4 regions of the Shewanella eurypsychrophilus genome follow, and region 2 is predicted to be linked to each of the others. Evidence: predicted binding sites of a transcription regulator. Region 2 holds the regulator's gene; each other region holds the start of a gene.
What was found. The regulator sigma-54, encoded in region 2, starts transcription at its own class of promoters, with help from an activator protein. The targets are predictions, from matches to a motif close to GTTGGCACGNNNNTNGNNT.
Positions count from the first base shown of each region.

Region 1: flhA (flagellar biosynthesis protein FlhA) is a predicted target of sigma-54. The motif match lies at 2,335-2,353, and genes of this name have one in related genera.
Region 3: FM038_RS09245 (molybdopterin oxidoreductase family protein) is a predicted target of sigma-54. The motif match lies at 1,644-1,662, and genes of this name have one in related genera.
Region 4: FM038_RS17105 (DUF3192 domain-containing protein) is a predicted target of sigma-54. The motif match lies at 1,907-1,925, and genes of this name have one in related genera.

Region 1 is NZ_CP045503.2:3,746,613-3,751,073, forward strand. Features, by position in the region: gene flhF (flagellar biosynthesis GTPase FlhF) at 1-188, opposite strand, end outside; gene flhA (flagellar biosynthesis protein FlhA) at 201-2,300, opposite strand; gene flhB (flagellar biosynthesis protein FlhB) at 2,567-3,700, opposite strand; gene fliR (flagellar biosynthetic protein FliR) at 3,733-4,461, opposite strand, start outside.
Region 2 is NZ_CP045503.2:5,075,967-5,080,427, forward strand. Features, by position in the region: gene lptC (LPS export ABC transporter periplasmic protein LptC) at 1-317, shown strand, start outside; gene lptA (lipopolysaccharide transport periplasmic protein LptA) at 416-994, shown strand; gene lptB (LPS export ABC transporter ATP-binding protein) at 991-1,722, shown strand; gene FM038_RS21750 (RNA polymerase factor sigma-54) at 1,876-3,354, shown strand; gene hpf (ribosome hibernation promoting factor) at 3,566-3,853, shown strand; gene ptsN (PTS IIA-like nitrogen regulatory protein PtsN) at 3,856-4,299, shown strand; gene rapZ (RNase adapter RapZ) at 4,296-4,461, shown strand, end outside.
Region 3 is NZ_CP045503.2:2,200,329-2,204,789, reverse strand. Features, by position in the region: gene FM038_RS09245 (molybdopterin oxidoreductase family protein) at 1-1,577, opposite strand, end outside; gene eco (serine protease inhibitor ecotin) at 1,843-2,448, shown strand; gene FM038_RS09235 (DMT family transporter) at 2,701-3,681, shown strand; gene FM038_RS09230 (DUF1801 domain-containing protein) at 3,695-4,099, shown strand; gene FM038_RS09225 (hypothetical protein) at 4,355-4,461, shown strand, end outside.
Region 4 is NZ_CP045503.2:4,018,289-4,022,749, forward strand. Features, by position in the region: gene FM038_RS17090 (Mpo1-like protein) at 105-422, opposite strand; gene FM038_RS17095 (GNAT family N-acetyltransferase) at 446-1,084, opposite strand; gene FM038_RS17100 (DUF2789 domain-containing protein) at 1,255-1,482, shown strand; gene FM038_RS17105 (DUF3192 domain-containing protein) at 1,496-1,852, opposite strand; gene FM038_RS17110 (hypothetical protein) at 2,017-2,340, shown strand; gene FM038_RS17115 (Zn-ribbon-containing protein) at 2,340-3,113, shown strand; gene syd (SecY-interacting protein) at 3,155-3,820, opposite strand; gene queF (NADPH-dependent 7-cyano-7-deazaguanine reductase QueF) at 3,881-4,461, shown strand, end outside.

The sequences.
Region 1 (4,461 bases), 1.3 Mb from region 2:
GGCGAAGGATTTATCTTCTCAGGGACGTCAACTCTAAGCTTGGGCTCATCATAGTCAATGGCCGCAACTATCTCTATTCCACCTGTCACTTTTTTATTTGACATAATCACGGCATCAGAACCTAAGGTTTCTTTAACCTGTGCCAATGCCGTACGCATATCTTTTGCTAAAAATCGTTTAATCTTCACTTAATATGCCCTCTACTGACCTACCGCAGAAACAATTCTTATCTGCTTCTCGTCGGGAACTTCCTGATAGGAGATCACCCTAAGGTTCGGAATAGTGTGCTTTACAAATCTAGAGAGTGTCGAGCGAAGCATGCCTGATGTCAACAAAATGGCCGGTTGCCCTACCAGTTCTTGCCTTTGTGAAGCATCTTCTAAAGACTTCTGCATTCTTTCCGCTAGGCTAGGCTCAATGTTCGGCCCCTCTCCACCCGTCGCTTGCATTGACTGATGCAACATCTGTTCCAGTTCTGGCGCCAAAGTAATGACGGGGATTTCTGTTTCTGGGCCACTTATCTCTTGAATGATCATGCGTTTGAGTGAAATACGTACAGCCGCTGTCAATACTTCGGTATCCGCACTCTTAGAGCCATATTCTAGTAGCGTCTGAACGATGGTCTTGAGATCACGAATTGACACGCCTTCGTTAAGCAAGTTTTGCATCACTTTGACGACGGTACCTAATGGCATGACATCGGGAATAAAACCATCCACTAGCTTAGGTGAATTCTTTGCTAGCATATCCATCAACTGCTGTACTTCTTCATAACCTAGCAGCTTGGCGGCGTTATTGGTTAACAACTGACTCAAATGAGTCGCAACTACGGTTGCCGAGTCGACAACTGTGTACCCTAAAGTCTGTGCATGTTCTCTCATTTCAGGGGCTATCCAGACAGCATCGAGCCCAAAAGCTGGATCTTTGGTTTCTACACCATCTAGTTTTCCGTACACTTGCCCTGGATTAATTGCCAGTTCGCAGTCATGCCTAATTTCTGCCTCACCAGACGCTACGCCCATTAAGGATATACGGTAGGTATTGGGAGACAAATCTAAATTATCGCGAATATGTACAGCCGGAACTAAGAAGCCTAATTCTTGTGATAATTTTTTCCTCACCCCTTTTATACGACCAAGTAACTCACCACCTTGGCCTTTATCCACCAGAGGTATCAAGCGATAACCGACTTCAAGCCCAATAGTATCAACGTGTTGAACATCATCCCAGCTCAGTTCTTTGGGTTTAGAAGCTGCAGTATTGGTCGCAGGTTTCTTGGCAAGCTCAAGTGACTCCTGACGCGCTTTCTGCTGTTTGTGATACAAGTAGTAGGCCACAGCACCAATCACTATCGCTAAAGATAAAAAGGCAAAGTGTGGCATGCCAGGGACTATCCCCATGACAAACAACACACCCGCTGCAATGGCAATTGATTTAGGATTGCCCAGCATTTGACTCATCATCATCTGGCCCATATCACCAGCTTCATTTTCACGAGTCACCATTAATGCAGCAGCAATAGAGAGTAATAAGCCGGGGATCTGTGCGACTAAACCATCACCAATCGTCAATAAAGTATAAATTTCAACAGCAGTGGAGAAGTCTAAATCGTGCTGAACCATGCCAATAACAAAACCACCGAGTATATTGATCACCATGATCATGATGCCGGCTATTGCATCGCCCTTGACGAACTTTGACGCACCATCCATCGCACCATAAAAATCAGCTTCTTTCGTCACTTCTGCACGTCTGTCTCGTGCTTGTTCTTGATTTAATACACCCGCATTCAAATCTGCATCGATAGCCATTTGTTTACCTGGCATAGCGTCCAAGGTAAAGCGGGCACTCACTTCTGATATTCGACCCGCACCTTTGGTGACAACCGCAAAGTTAATAATGATTAGAATTAAAAACACCACGAGACCGACCGCATAGTTACCGCCAATCACCACAGAACCGAAAGATTCAATCACTTTACCCGCGGCATCTCCTCCGTTGTGGCCTTCTAGTAATACCACACGCGTCGAGGCAACATTAAGGGCGAGTCTCAATAACGTTGCGACCAATAACACACTAGGGAAAGCGGCAAAATCTAACGGCCTATTACTATAGATAGCCACGAGCAGCACGACTAACGCTAATGCAATATTGAATGAAAATAGGGTATCGAGAAGAAATGTAGGCATGGGCAAAATAATCATGCCTAACGCCGCCAAGACAAGCAAAGGTGTACCAATCCCTTTAAAGATAGCGGGCTTTATTTGCTTAATTTGACTGAGTCTTGCCTTAACATCCATTAAAAAAGTCCAAACTTTGACATCTTTACCTATTAAGCAAAATTTGAGCCAATAAGAGGTAACGGCTCGATAAAACGGTAATTAACCCTAGATTTCTAGTGTCGACATTATTCAGCGAACTATACCGTTAATGTCTCGTTAAATGAATTACTTAATATTTAACTGATGGAATTTACAACAAAATGGAGTCAAGCACGCAAATATTAACTGATGTCGCCTAATCGCACGTCAGAAGTGAGCAAAAATCCTACAAGTCAAAAGTAAGTTTAATACTTAAAGTCATCTGGAATAGGCTGTTTTCTCGGAATTGGAGTGGGTCTTCTACCCCCCTGATCTTGAAATTGACGCAATTGGAAAACATAAGCCAGCACTTGGGCAACGGCGGTAAATAATCCTTCGGGAATTTCCTGCTCTATTTTAGTGGTATGGTAAATCGCTCTCGCTAAGGGAGGAGCTGAAACTATCGCTATCTCGTGTTCACGTGCTATCTCACGAATTTTAAATGCCACCTCATCGACCCCTTTAGCCAGCACATAAGGTGCCGTTGATTTCATCGCATCATATTTTACTGCGACGGCATAATGCTCAGGGTTGACAACAATCACATCAGCATTAGGCACCTCTGTCATCATACGTCTTTGCGCTAATTCCCTCTGTACCTGCCTTATGCGCCCCTTAACTTCAGGTTTACCTTCAGTGTCTTTATATTCATCTTTCACTTCTTGCTTAGTCATCTTCAGTTGTTTGTTATGGTTCCAGATTTGAAATGGAACATCTATCACGACAATAATGATTGTTGATGAGCACAATAAAATAAACATCCACACCAATAGATCCAATGCATGATGCACATTACCCGGTAAGTTTTCTCTAGAAAGGGCTAAAATATCATTGAAATAGAAACTCAGTAGAAAGTAGGCTGAAAACGCCACCACAGAAAACTTGGCAATACCTTTAGTCAACTCAACAAGCGCTTGAACACCAAACATTCGCTTAAAGCCATTCTTTGGGTTCATTTTATCTGTCTTTGGCATAAACGCTTTAGTCGAAAATGTGATCCCCCCAAGAACGATATTGCCAATAAAAGCAACAAAGGCGATCACTAACATTAAACTTGCCATAGGCAATGCCAGCTCCCTGCCTATCATTCCCCATACTAAATTCATTTGGTTAGTATCGAATATTTGATCTCTTTCCAAGGTAAAAAGAGTCGCCATTATCGTGATCAGGCTCTCTGCCAAACTCGGACCCACCATAGCAAAGCCAACAGCAGCAGACATTAATACTGCCGAAGTGCCCAGTTCTTTCGAACGGGCTACCTGACCTTTATCACGAGCCTGTTGAATTTTCCTGGCGGTAGGCTCTTCTGTTTTCTCTTGACTGCTATCATTTTCAGCCATGGGTTAACGCCTCCATGAATAGCTAAATGGCATCAAAATCTTCCATCTGTATTACATTTTAATTCGACGATATCACAGAGCAATAACTGGGCTGCAGTCCATACTCCACCAAAATGCTCCATGATTGGCGTCAAAGTCAGCCAGAGTATGATCAAACCACTGACCATGGTCACAGGAAAACCGATGGAAAAAATATTTAATTGTGGTGATGCTCGAGTCATGACCCCAAACGAGAGGTTAATCAACAATAAAGCCACAATAGCAGTCATTGACATGGTCAGGGCCGCACCAAACATATAACTGCCCCACTCAGCCAACATCCGATAACTGCTAATGCTCAAGCCTTGATCTGAGATTGGAATGGTTTCAAAGCTCATCACCAGCATCCGAATCATCACTAAATGTCCATCGACTGCCAAAAAGATCATTGTGGTCAGTAAAAGAAAGAAGTTACCGATCACTGGCGTTTGCTGACCGGATGAAGGATCGACCATAGAGGCAAAGCCCAGGCTGGTTTGCATGCCTATTATTTGTCCCGTAAGTACAAAAGTTTGCATCACCAGCAAGGAAACAAAGCCCATTGCCACACCGATTAAAATTTGCTGAACCGTAACAAATACCGCTGAGACAGCAAACAACTCGACATTATTCACAGGCGGTAACACAGGAGCAATCGCGAATGTGATGGCCACAGAAAGCAACAATCTCACTCTGGTTGGGGTCGTATTTGCACCAAATACAGCCATGACCATAAACATGCT
Region 2 (4,461 bases):
CCCAATGGCGACTACAGTCGAGCACGGGCACACTCAACAAAAAGTCAGGAAAAGTTGTCCTTGAAAATAATGTTATTATCGATGCAATTAGTCCTAGAGAGCCTATTCAAACGATAAAAACCAGTTACCTTGAATTAGATCTTAATACCATGGTCATGACCTCAGATCGCCAAATCTATATCACAGGTAATGATTTTATTATTGAAGGCTTGGGGCTATTCGGCGATCTCAATGCTCAAAACGTGCAGCTTTTGAGCAAAGTTAAAGGCACTTATGCGACCCCCAGAGATCACATAGGTGATGTCATGCTAAAGTAAGATTAGTTAAGGCATCAACCTTGGCCAATACATGAATTCAAGCTCCCAAGGTTAGCTAACCTTGTGAGCAAAGTGACTTACACCATTTGAAGGAAGATATGAACAAACATAACTTAATCATTGCAGCCTTGCTATGCATCACAAGTTTTAGTGGTGTCGCAAAGCAAGATGATCTCTTACAAGAGGTTAAAATCTCTGCGGCAAGTCAAGAAGCCGATATAAAAAACAATCAAATGGTCTTTAATGGTCCAGTCGAAGTAACGCAAGGATCGATTAGAATCTTAGCCGATGAACTAAGAGCATCTTCTAAAGAAGATGGTGGCGGAAGAATATTGGTTGCCATTGGTAAGCCTGCAACCTATTCACAAATAATGGAAGATGGCCGTCCGGCTTCAGCAAGCGCTGAAGAGATTCGTTATGAGTTATCGAATCGAACATTAACCTTAATCGGCAATGCCACGCTTGAACAGGATGGTAGCCAAGTAAAAGGCAACATGATCCGTTATAACATTGCTGAGCAACGGCTTATTGCCGAGAGTAAAGGCAATGACAGGGTTATTACCATTATTCAACCTGAAAACTATCAAGAAAGCAGTCAGGAAGAAAGAAAAGACCCTGAGCCCAAACCAGACCCAATTCCAACTCAGTTACCAGAGATTGAGCAGGAAAAGCAATGAAGCAGAAGACACTAAAGGCTGTAAACCTTGCTAAGAGTTATAAAAACCGAGCCGTAGTACAAGATGTCAGTATCACAGTTAAAACCGGCCAAATTGTTGGCCTACTGGGACCCAATGGTGCAGGAAAAACAACAACCTTTTATATGGTTGTGGGCCTAGTACAAAGTGATAAGGGCAGGATTTTAATCGATGATGATGATCTGACACTCGATCCAATGCACCTTAGGGCAAGAAAAGGCATTGGTTATCTTCCACAAGAAGCGAGTATTTTCCGAAAACTATCAGTAAGAGATAACATCATGGCGGTGTTACAAACCCGCTCAGATCTCGATAGCAATGGCCGTGACGAACAGCTCGAAAGTTTACTCGAAGAGTTCCATATCACTCATATTCGAGATAGTCAGGGCATGGCTTTGTCTGGTGGAGAACGTCGCCGAGTTGAAATTGCCAGAGCGCTCGCAGCAAACCCGCAGTTTATTCTTCTCGATGAACCTTTCGCAGGTGTCGATCCTATTTCAGTTATCGACATCAAAAAAATCATCGAACAACTTAAAAGCCGAGGGCTTGGTGTGCTCATCACAGACCATAATGTGAGAGAAACATTGGATGTTTGTGAGCGAGCATACATAGTAAGTCACGGAAATTTGATCGCTGAAGGCACACCCGCTGAAATCTTGGACAATCAGCAAGTGAGAGCTGTGTACTTAGGTGAACAATTCAAGCTATAGTTAATCAATAAACTCTTTCTTCCTCGCGTATTAAGAGCAAAAAAAATTTACCAACGCTCAGCTTACTTACAGTGAGTTTAGGGGCCAGAGAAACCCCAGTTCAATTAAACAGGCTTTCTCATTTTATAATTACAATGAAGGGAATAGCGGTAAATGAAAGCGTCACTCCAGCTTAAAATGGGTCAGCAGTTAACCATGACACCGCAACTGCAACAGGCCATTCGCCTTTTGCAGCTATCGTCGCTGGAACTGCAACAAGAAATCCAACAAGCATTAGACTCCAACCCCCTTCTCGAATTAGACGAGGAGCAAGTTGATCTCCCGGTCAATGGTGAAGATAAAACCATTGATTCAACTGAATTCAGTTCTGGCTCAGAGGATGATGCACCTCTCGATAGCTCAGCAGTAGATACTTCTGAAGCCTTAACTCAAGACTCGATGCCTGAAGACTTTCCTACGGACACCACTTGGGATGAGGTGTATACCGCAACGCCAAACTCTAGCTCTGGCGCTATGCGCGACGATGATATGCCTTTTCAAGGAGAAACTAGTGAAGGCTTATACGAGCACCTAGAATGGCAAAAGAACCTTACACCTTTTTCCGATAATGACCTCGCGATAGCAACCGCTATCATAGATGCTGTGGATGAGAGAGGCTATCTCACCCAAAGCGTCGAAGATATTCTTGAAGCGATGGGCGATCCAGAAATTGAGCAGGATGAAGTTGAAGCCGTTTTGAAACGTGTACAACATTTCGATCCCATTGGAATTGCAGCGAGAGATATCAGTGAATGCTTAATGATCCAACTTGCACAATATGCTGACACTACACCACATATCGATAATGCGCGTATTTTAATAGCAGATCACCTTGATTTAATAGCAGGACGAGACTTCCGCTTATTGATGCGTAAGACTAAGCTCAAAGAAGATGATCTTAGAGAAGCTATTGAGTTGATTCAAACGCTTAACCCTCGCCCAGGGTTAGCCATTACACTTGGCCGTGATGAATACGTGATCCCCGATGTCACTGTCACCAAGAAAAAAGGCCGCTGGGTCGTTGAGCTCAATCCAGACTACATGCCTAAAATCAATGTAAATCAACATTATGCTTCTATGGCAAAAAGCACCAAAAACCAAGCTGATGGCCAGTTTATCCGTGGACATCTACAGGAAGCTAAGTGGTTTATCAAAAGCTTAGAGAGCCGAAATGATACCCTGCTAAAAGTTGCCAACTGCATTGTAAAATTTCAGCAAGGTTTCTTTGAATTTGGTGAAGAAGCGATGAAACCTATGGTGCTTAACGATATTGCAGAAGCCGTTGAGATGCACGAGTCCACCATTTCGCGTGTCACTACTCAAAAGTATATGCATACTCCGCGAGGCATATTCGAGTTGAAGTACTTCTTCTCGAGCCACGTAGGAACTGATGATGGTGGTGAGTGTTCATCAACCGCTATTCGTGCCTTTATTAAGAAGTTAGTAGCAGCAGAAAATCAGAAGAAACCTCTGAGTGATAGTAAGATGGCATTGTTATTGGCAGAGCAAGGCATCAAGGTTGCCAGACGAACCATAGCCAAGTATCGTGAAGCTATGATGATTCCACCTTCGAATCAACGTAAAAGTTTATAAACAATCAATTTAGACCTTAAGTCGAAATAATCTATTCTTCACTTAAGGTCTGAGCCGCACTCAAAAAGAGCAGATGACCAGAAGAAGCCTGCAGTCGAAAATATGGCTAACCTCCTGGTATAACAGGGAACAGTGTTGTGAGTTAAGCCAAAATAACTTAGCGAAATCAGCCAAAGAGTTATCTATAATCGGAAACTGGAGGAGTATTTCTATGCAAATAAACCTAACTGGACATCATATCGAAATCACCACATCACTAAGACAATATGTTGAAGAAAAGTTTACTAAGCTTGAACGACATTTCGATCAGATCAATAATGTGCAGGTTATTTTAAATGTTCAAAAAATGCAGCAAAAAGCAGAAGCCAAACTTCACCTAGCGGGTGCAGAGGTTTTTGCAGCGTCTCAAAACGCAGACATGTATGCCGCAATCGACTCCCTGATAGATAAGCTAGACCGTCAGGTTATTAAACACAAAGAGAAGCTGACAAAACATTAACGATGGAATTAAGCACCATCCTGCAGCCGGAGTGTACTACTTGCGCCACTCCGGGCAGTAAGAAAAAGGTACTGGAACTCATCAGCGATCTTGCCGCTGTCCAGTATCCGACCCTATCTTCACAAGAGATATTTGAAAGCCTCTTGGCGAGAGAAAAAATGGGAAGCACAGGTATAGGTAATGGTATAGCGATACCTCATGGAAGGTTAGCCAATATCAATCAGCCCGTTGCCGTACTGATTAAGTGCGAGGAGCCGATCTCCTTTGACTCAATCGATAAGCAACCGGTAGATATACTTTTTGCACTTTTAGTACCCGCTGAACAATGTGAACAACACTTAAGTACCTTGTCATCAATGGCAGAGAAACTTAATAATAAGCTCATTTTAAAGCAGTTACGAAAAACACAAGATGAGTCAGAACTCTATCAGGTAATAACACAATGAAGCTGGTGATAGTATCCGGTCGCTCCGGTTCAGGAAAATCTGTCGTACTTAGGGTCTTAGAAGATCTTGGCTATTATTGTGTCGACAATCTTCCTCTTCCTTTAATCGATACTTTACTCGAGCAACTTAAAGGCAGTAATGATCTGGTCGCGATTAGCGTCG
Region 3 (4,461 bases), 2.9 Mb from region 2:
ATCTCCTCAAACGCCCCTTCCGGCGTCTCGGGAAAATGGATCATCTGACCGTTATCGAAACGCTTGGCCAGCTGATTGAAGATCCAAAAATCCGGTTTAGAGTTCTTAAAGGGCGGCAACACGTTGCTGATCAGGTTGACCCTGCGCTCTGTGTTGGTATGAGTGCCCTCTTTCTCGGCCCACACCGATGCGGGCAAATAAACATGGGAATATTGATTGGTCTCCACATCGCTGTAAACATCTTGTATGACTAGAAAATCCAATTTTTCTAGCGCCTTGCGAATGCGAGCCGTGTTGGGCATTGAGGTCATGGGATTCGTCGCGACGATCCACAAGCCTTTAATCTCTCCCGTCTCTATGGCAGGAAAGATATCGGTCTCGGCCAGGCCGCGTTTCTTGGGAAAGAACTCAGGGTCTATGCCCCAAAAATCAGCGATCTCATTTCTGTCGGCCTCATTTTCCAGATAGCGGTATCCGGGTAAGCCAGAGCAAGATGACCACTCACGGGTGCCCATAGCATTACACTGACCGGTTATCGATAAACTGGTGCCACCTGGCTTACCGATATTGCCGGTTATCATATTAAGGTTATTGATGTTGGCGACACCATCTGAGCCGTGGGTGGATTGGTTTATCCCCATGGTCCAGATGCTCATGGCCGCCGGCGCTCTCGCATAAATTCTTGCCACATTACGTATGGTATCTTCGTCTATACCGCAGATGTGTTGCGCCTGCTTAGGATCATAGTCCTGCACCAGTGCCTTAACCGCCTCGAAGCCTTGGGTGTGCGCGTCGATATAGGCCTGATCTTGCAGCCCTTCATTGATGATCACATGCAGCATGGCATTGATCAGCACACAATCTGTACCTGGGGTGATAGGCAAATGTATATCGGCAAATTGCGCCAACATGGTGACTCGAGGATCCACCACTATCAGCGGGAAATGACGCTTTTCCAGCGCCTCTTTCAGACGCCAGTAGATGATAGGATGTTGCTCGGGAAGGTTAGAGCCAAAAGCCATCAGGCAATGGGTATGCTCAAAATCATCATAACAACCCGGCGGACCGTCGGCGCCGAAGGAGCGCTTATAGCCGCTAACTGCAGATGCCATACATAAGGTAGTGTTGCCATCGTAGTTATTGGTGCCAATCACGCCTCGGGCAAGTTTGCCTAAGGTATAAAACTCTTCGGTCAACAACTGACCCGAGGAGACGATGGCGAAGGCGTCTCTGCCATACTTAGCTTGAATAGACTTTATCTTATCAGCAGTCGTGTCCAGCGCATGATCCCAAGAGGTAGGCTCGAAGTCTTCGAAATGCTTGTCTCTTATGAGGGGCTCGGTTCCCCTGCCCGGACTCTCAAACAGCTCGTGTTCTAAGATCCCCTTGATACAAAGTTTGCCGCGATTAACGTCCGCGCCCGCATGGCCTCGGGTGGTAACGATCTTGTTCTGCTCATTTAAGCCAATCTCGATGGAGCAGCCCGTAGAGCAATAATTACAGGTGGTGTATTTCCACTGTGCAACTTTCTTGCTCGGGATCACAATTGGCTTTCTGTTTTTACGACCAAACAGCATAAAATACGCCCCCACATTGAATAAATTCTATTTTATTTTTGCTTTATCTCAGCAATGTTTATAACAATGCAGCCGTCATGCCAAAACATTAAGGCAATAAAATCAATGGAATAGTGTTAGGGTGATATCGATTAATGACCATTTTCGGTGCTTTCGCTTTAAAGTGGTGCAGTCTGGTTTTAAAATAAATTAAAATAGTTAACCCCTTTTCATTTTCCAGTCGTTTATAGGGGTAACTAAAACATCTTTTTATTTTTGGAGATTTATGAATTCATCAACACTTAACGCCGCTAAGACAGCATTGACCATTACATTTTCAGCAGGAAGCATCTTAGCCGTATCTCTATTATCTTTTAATGCATCGGCCACCAGCCCAGCTCATCCAACGGGTCTTAATCAGAGCGGCCACAACCAAAATATCATCACAGCTCAGGCCTTCTCTTCAGCGGATTATCAAGTCCAGGACGCCACTAAGATGTTTCCTGCACCAGAAATTGGCATGGTGCAACACATACTCACTCTGCCTAAGCTCGATGATGAATCGAACTACATGGTCGAAATACAGATAGGCCAAACTAAGATGGTTGACTGTAATGGCGGAAGTCTGTCAGGTGAATTGCAACAACACTCGGTTCAAGGTTGGGGGTATAACTATTATCAAGTAGATTCGATCACTCAGGGACCTACCACTATGATGGCGTGTTTCAAGGAAGCCGAGAAAGAGGCATTTGTGCCAATCAGAGCAGATCTGAAAATTAAGTATGATAGCCGTCTGGATAAGGTATTTTACCTACCCGCAGGCAGTGAATTGAGATATCGAGTCTGGGCTGTTGAAAGTCAGTTCAACACCTCAAAGCTAGTGAGTGAATAATTAGCGCCAATATTGGTTACACATTTCACTAGATAGATTAGTGACTAATTCTCCATACATAAATGCCAGCTAGCACAGCTGGCATTTTGCCCTTCACTCCTTCTTGCAGACTTTTATCTGGGAAAACAGCAATTTTTCTCTAACAGTCCCGGCCTGATGACTTGCTAATTTATTCTCGATTATCTAATTTAGCTAAACGACTTAAGGCATAAAAATAAGCACTCATTCGAATCAACAAGGACTCGGTTACTCTTGAGCAGACTCAGTATCAGTCTCTACACCACATTAGCCCTTATCGCGTTCGCGGGTAATTCTGTCCTATGCCGTATGGCATTAGGCGATAACACCATAGATGCGGCGAGCTTCACTTCAATCCGCCTGCTGTCTGGAATTTTAGTATTAATGATTATCTTAGCGTTCACTCGATCAGGCTTAGGAGCTAGCTTCAGCCGCGCTGAGGGTAAGAGCCCGAACCAAGATGAACAAGATAACCTGCAAGAGACATCTGCGGGCGACGCTTTGAGTCAGTCAAAGTCAAAAGGCAGTTGGCGAGCCGCTATATTGCTATTTATCTACGCGATAACCTTTTCCTACGCCTATATATCACTATCCACAGGTGTTGGTGCCCTCATCTTATTTGCCTCGGTGCAACTCACTATGGTGATAGCCAGTCTGCTTAGCGGTAAAAAACTCCACTATACAGAATGGCTCGGACTGATGATGGCTTTTGGCGGATTCATCTACCTGGTCATGCCGACACTCGCGACACCTTCTCTGTCAGGCTTTATTCTGATGACAATCTCAGGCATAGCATGGGCTGGTTACACCCTGATGGGGCGGGGATCTGTAAACGCACTTGGGGATACCAGTTATAACTTTCTACGTACCTTACCTTTCGTTATTCTGTTAGTCCTGTTCACATTTCAAGACGCTCAACTATCAAATACTGGCCTGGTATTAGCCATAATATCCGGCGGACTCGCCTCAGGAATTGGCTACACCATCTGGTATATTGCCCTGACAGGTCTGAGCTCAATACAGGCCGCTGTTGTACAACTAGTTGTGCCTATTATTGCAGCCATCGGCGGCATCATGTTTGCGGATGAATCAATATCGATGCGCCTGATCCTAGCATCTGCAATGATCTTAGGCGGGATTTTATTCCTGATAGTCGGTAAATATTTTCTTGAGACCTGCAGTTCGCGCCATACTAAAGAAAACAAAAGCAATTAGCAGAGCCTGAGAAATGAACAAGATTATTAAACAAAAATTCGATGCCTACCCCGATAACATAGCTCAAATTTTAATGGGACTCAGACAAACTATCTTAGATCTGGCTGCTGAGTTAGAAGATGGAGAAGTCGAAGAAGCGCTAAAATGGGGAGAACCTAGCTATATTGTAAAACATGGCAGTACCGTACGTTTCGATTGGAAAGTGGCGACGCCAAGCCAGTATCGTATTTACTTCAATTGTAACACCCGCTTAGTTGAGACCTTCAAAGAACTCTATGGAAATACCTTCACCTACGAAGGTAATCGAGCCATGGTATTTTCGACCTCAGATATCATACCTTTGACAGAGCTCAAGCATTGCCTCTCACTTTCCCTTAGATACCACTCAATTAAACATCTTCCTCTACTCGGCGCCTGAACTGAGACTAAGTTAACAAGACTAAATTAACCAGGCTTTGTGAACGAAACTAAGCTAACGAACCCTATAAACACTAAGGTTCGATATCAAGACCTTACCCCCTTCCCTCAGGATATCTTTATTACTTCTGCATTCTGCAACAAATGTAAATATTAGCTTTATCTTTGCAGCGGCCTTTACAAATACCTTTCCACAAGCATAATGATATTGATTCTTATTTGCGTTTGAGTGTTGTCGATATTAAAGGAGTGAGGTATGGATACATGGAGGCAGGTAATTTGCGAGGCAAACCGGGCTTTTCAGGCCGGTGATTGGCAAGATGCCGAACGTCAATACTTGATTGCTATATCGAGGATTAATCA
Region 4 (4,461 bases), 1.1 Mb from region 2:
GGTTTCAAAACTAAACCTGACAAATCCTTCCTAGCCCGTTATATATGCCCGTAGGAAAGCCGAAACCAATAAATTAAGTGATCATACATTCAGTGGAATGGGTATTATTGCCTGAAAAACCGAGCCACTCTTTGGGCTAACATGACCCAATCAGCAAAAAAGCTGTAGATGGGATATTGAAAAGTAGCGGGTCGATTATTTTCAAAGAAAAAATGACCAACCCAAGCGAAGCCATAACCAACAATGGGCATTAAAATTAACAAGGGATAGTACTCAAAATAAATACTCAAAATCAGAAGAGTTAGTACAAAAATACTGCCAACATAATGTAAGTTACGGCAGGTTGTATTGCTATGTTGGCTTAAGTAGAAAGGATAAAACTCCTTAAAACTTTGATAACGCTCTGACTCTAAATCACTCATATTACTTCCTACACTTTAATGGCTTATTCACTGTCTCTGCCCCGGTAAAATAATAGTTCACCTTGAACTTTACCGATAAACAGGTTCTCTATAACGGCAAAACCATGTTGACTAAAAAGTTGAGCATGTTGATGTTCACTGGCAAAAACACCCACTCCATCCAGTTCTGGTTGCTCATCACACCAGCTCATAACTGCTTGGACTAGTTGTCCACCTAATCCTTTATTCTGTTCCACTGGCGATATTGCAATAAACTGTAATATGCCACAATGAGAGCTAGGCAGATGCTCTAACAAACATGTTTCCTTTTTGATTAAAGCTTGTGTGGATTGCCAACCAGTACTGATCAACATTTTTAAGCGCCAGTGCCAATAACGAGATTCGCCTAGAGGAAGTTGCTGAGTCACAATGCAAGCAACGCCAACCATACGTTGCTCTTCAAATAAACCGATTAAGGTTTGCTCTTGCTGCCATAGCTCGTTTAACTCTTCTCTTATTGCCCCCCTAAGCTTTTGTTCATACATTGCAAGATTGCCAAAATGCAATGATTCAATAAAAAATGGATCGTCGTGATAGGCGTTATAGAGAATGGAAGCGGCAACGCGAAGATCTTCTGCTGTTAGGTACACTGCTCGGTAATCTTCTAGAGTTTGATTATCTATTATCATTGTCGTCCCTTGATCCAGATCAATTGACAACCAATGTAGCAAGCTCTATAAAGCGTGTAAATATTAATCACCATTCATACTTTATGCATCAAATTCATAAAGATTGATCCATACTAGTAAATAGATTCGACGGTTACTCATCACAGCGACAGGAAATCAATATAATGGATACGACTCCTCAAGATCTTAGCCACTTATTCGAACAATTAGGATTAGATAATAGCGATGAAAATATTGAAAGGTTTATCACCAGCCACACGATTCCAGCAAATATATTGCTATGTCAGGCAGAGTTCTGGAATGAGTCGCAAAAAAGTTTTTTAAAAGAATCAATTGAAGAGGACGCCCAGTGGTCAGAACTGATTGACCATTTAGACGCCCAACTTAGATAGTGTTTAGCAAAAATTAAATATTTTTGTAAGCCATGCTTCCCCAGCCGACAAGTGCGTTATTACTGATGACCACTGGAGTACATTCATCTTTGGTGGTCTTACCATCGCCATTTGTACGCTGCGTTCGATAAAAAAGTACATGAACTTGTTTATCTTTCTCCATATAGGCCTCGTTAAAATCTGCAGTACCCATTAAGATTGCCACTTGATCTCTGCTCATGCCTAGGCTTAATTTTGATAAATTTGCACGGTTAACATTTTGCTTTGCTTCCCAGCCATCTTGACCATTCCAATCAGATTCTCCATCTCCAATATTGAGTACGCAACCAGATAAGCTTAAACTTGCGAGACTAATAAATGCTAAACCCATTAATTTTGTTTTCACTATGACTTCCTGTTTCTTTATTATGTTAAGCAACAAAGAAAGCAAAGAACAGGCCAACTACACATATAACAATTAGAACAAACACTTAACAATATTCACGTGTAAGCTAGTGAGCATATTTACTAAATAGATGAGATAATTAACCAACTATGAGTCCATTAGAACAAGTCTTGGCAGCGGCTAAACATTTAACAGAGTCAGGCAAAACACCCAGCCTTGCTTTGCTCAAAACAAAACTTGGCACCAGTATTTCTATGCCAATATTGATTCAAGGCTTACAACAGTTTAAATCTATGCCGAAATGCGATATCAAAGATATTCCTGAGCTTAAATTGACTGCTACGCTAACCAGTGACACGCCTTCAGAAATTCAACAACTAAAACAAGATATGCGCCAACTAAAGGCTGAGTACCAAGCCCTGCTGTCTCGTATGGATGAAATAGAAAAGAGTCATCCGGGAGCAAAGAAATAATGCATGTCGTCGAATTAAGATTCGAATGTTTTGACAACACCACAATTACCGCAGCAGAAAAAACCATTAATGGTTTACTCGAAGCATATAGAGCCAATGGGCAAATACTCGGACGTGAATTTGCAGTGGCTTTCAACGATGGCGAGTTCAAAGTTAGATTACTGATGCCAGAAAAGAGTAGCCTAGCGAAACGTTTTAATAGTCCATGGGTTCAACGTGCACTGTGTGAACTTACAGAGGCAAAGTTACTCGCCCCCAGAGAAAAATACATTGGCCAAGACATCAACTCTGAAGTCAGTAGTTCTGAAACGCCAAGCTGGCAGCTGGTCTATACCAGCTATGTGCACATGTGCTCACCAGTAAGAAATGGTGATACTTTACAGCCTATCCCTCTCTACCAACTTCCAGCAACATTTAATGGCGATCATAAACGTATTATTCGCTGGCAAACTGAATGGCAGGCATGCGACGAACTGCAGATGGCTGCGGCAACAAAAGCTGAATTTGCAGCATTAGAGGAACTAACCTCTCCTTCAAGTGATCTGTTTCGACGAGGCTGGGATATCAGAGGTCGTATTGAATACTTAACAAAAATTCCAACTTACTATTACCTCTACCGAGTAGGTGGGGATAATTTAGCATCTGAAAAGTCCCGAGCTTGCCCACGCTGTGGAAATAAAGAATGGCTCCTTGAAGAGCCATTGCTTGATATGTTCCATTTCCGTTGCGACAACTGCAGAATAGTGTCAAACATCTCATGGGATCATCTTTAGAATGAAGGTGCGAGTTCCTAGGACCTCGCGCATAATATCTTTTACTTGCCGCGCAGGTTGCGCCACATTAGCTTAATTCGATTCAACATTCCCGGATGGTCCAACTCAGGCATAGATTCTTCGATATGAAGTTCTGGAGGTGCCACTCGCGGGATCAGCTGGCTGATAAAATCATCTAAGCTGTCAGATAGCTTCTCTGATGGCTCTTCGCCTGGGATCTCAATCCAAACACTGCCATCACTGTTATCGACCGTGAGCATCTTATCGCCATCTCCTAAGACACCAATAAACCAAGTCGGTGATTGCTTCAGCTTTTTCTTCATCATCAGATGACCGATAATATTTTGCTGCAGATAATCAAAGTCAGTGAGGTTCCACGCCTGAAGTAACTCTCCTTCGCCCCAATGACTCTCAAACAACAGAGGCGCCGAAAAATTTGCGCCATAAAAGCCATGAATATCTGCTTGAAGTTCAAGCTCAAGCGCCGACTCAACGTTTTCAAAAGATCCTAAATCTTGACGTTTAACTGGCTTCCAATAAACGATAAGGTCATCATTATCTTCCGACTCAAGTTCTGCTGTAAAGTCGCCTTCGATACAGTCAGAGTTTTCACCTTTTGGGTAGTATCGAGGCGATTCCCCTAACTTATCTAAGTAAGCTTGGTGATAGGTATTCAAAAAATTATCTAATGCAGGCAGAGAAGACACTTAGCAGAGATCCAAAATTTAAGTATAATGTGTGTCTATTTTGACACGGAATATCTATCGATGACACAAGTTCATGATCCCTATACAGGTGCAGAGGCACTCGATGGCTTAACGCTTGGCAAAGCGACAGGCTATCAAGCCGAATATGATGCGTCTTTGCTACAAGGGGTTCCACGTAAACTCAATCGTGATGCCATTGAATTAACTGATGCCTTACCTTTTCACGGGACAGATATCTGGACTGGCTATGAGCTATCTTGGCTCAATGCTAAAGGCAAGCCTGTCGTAGCTATTGCAGAGTTTTATTTGAGTTTCGACAGTAAGAACTTGATTGAATCAAAGTCATTTAAGCTTTATTTGAACACGTTCAATCAAACAAAATTCGAGAATATAGAGCTGGTTCAGACGACGTTAGCAAAAGATCTCTCATCATGTGCTGAAGGTGAAGTTATAGTTAAGGTCCTGGAGCCTAAGCATTTTACCTCTCAACGTATCGTCGAGCTGCCTGGTACCTGTATTGATGATTTAGATATCGAAGTGGATGATTACAACTTTAATCCACAGTATCTAGAAAACAGTACGGATGAAAAAGCGACTGTGGCCGAAACACTTAACTCCAACTTGTTAAAGTCCAATTGTTT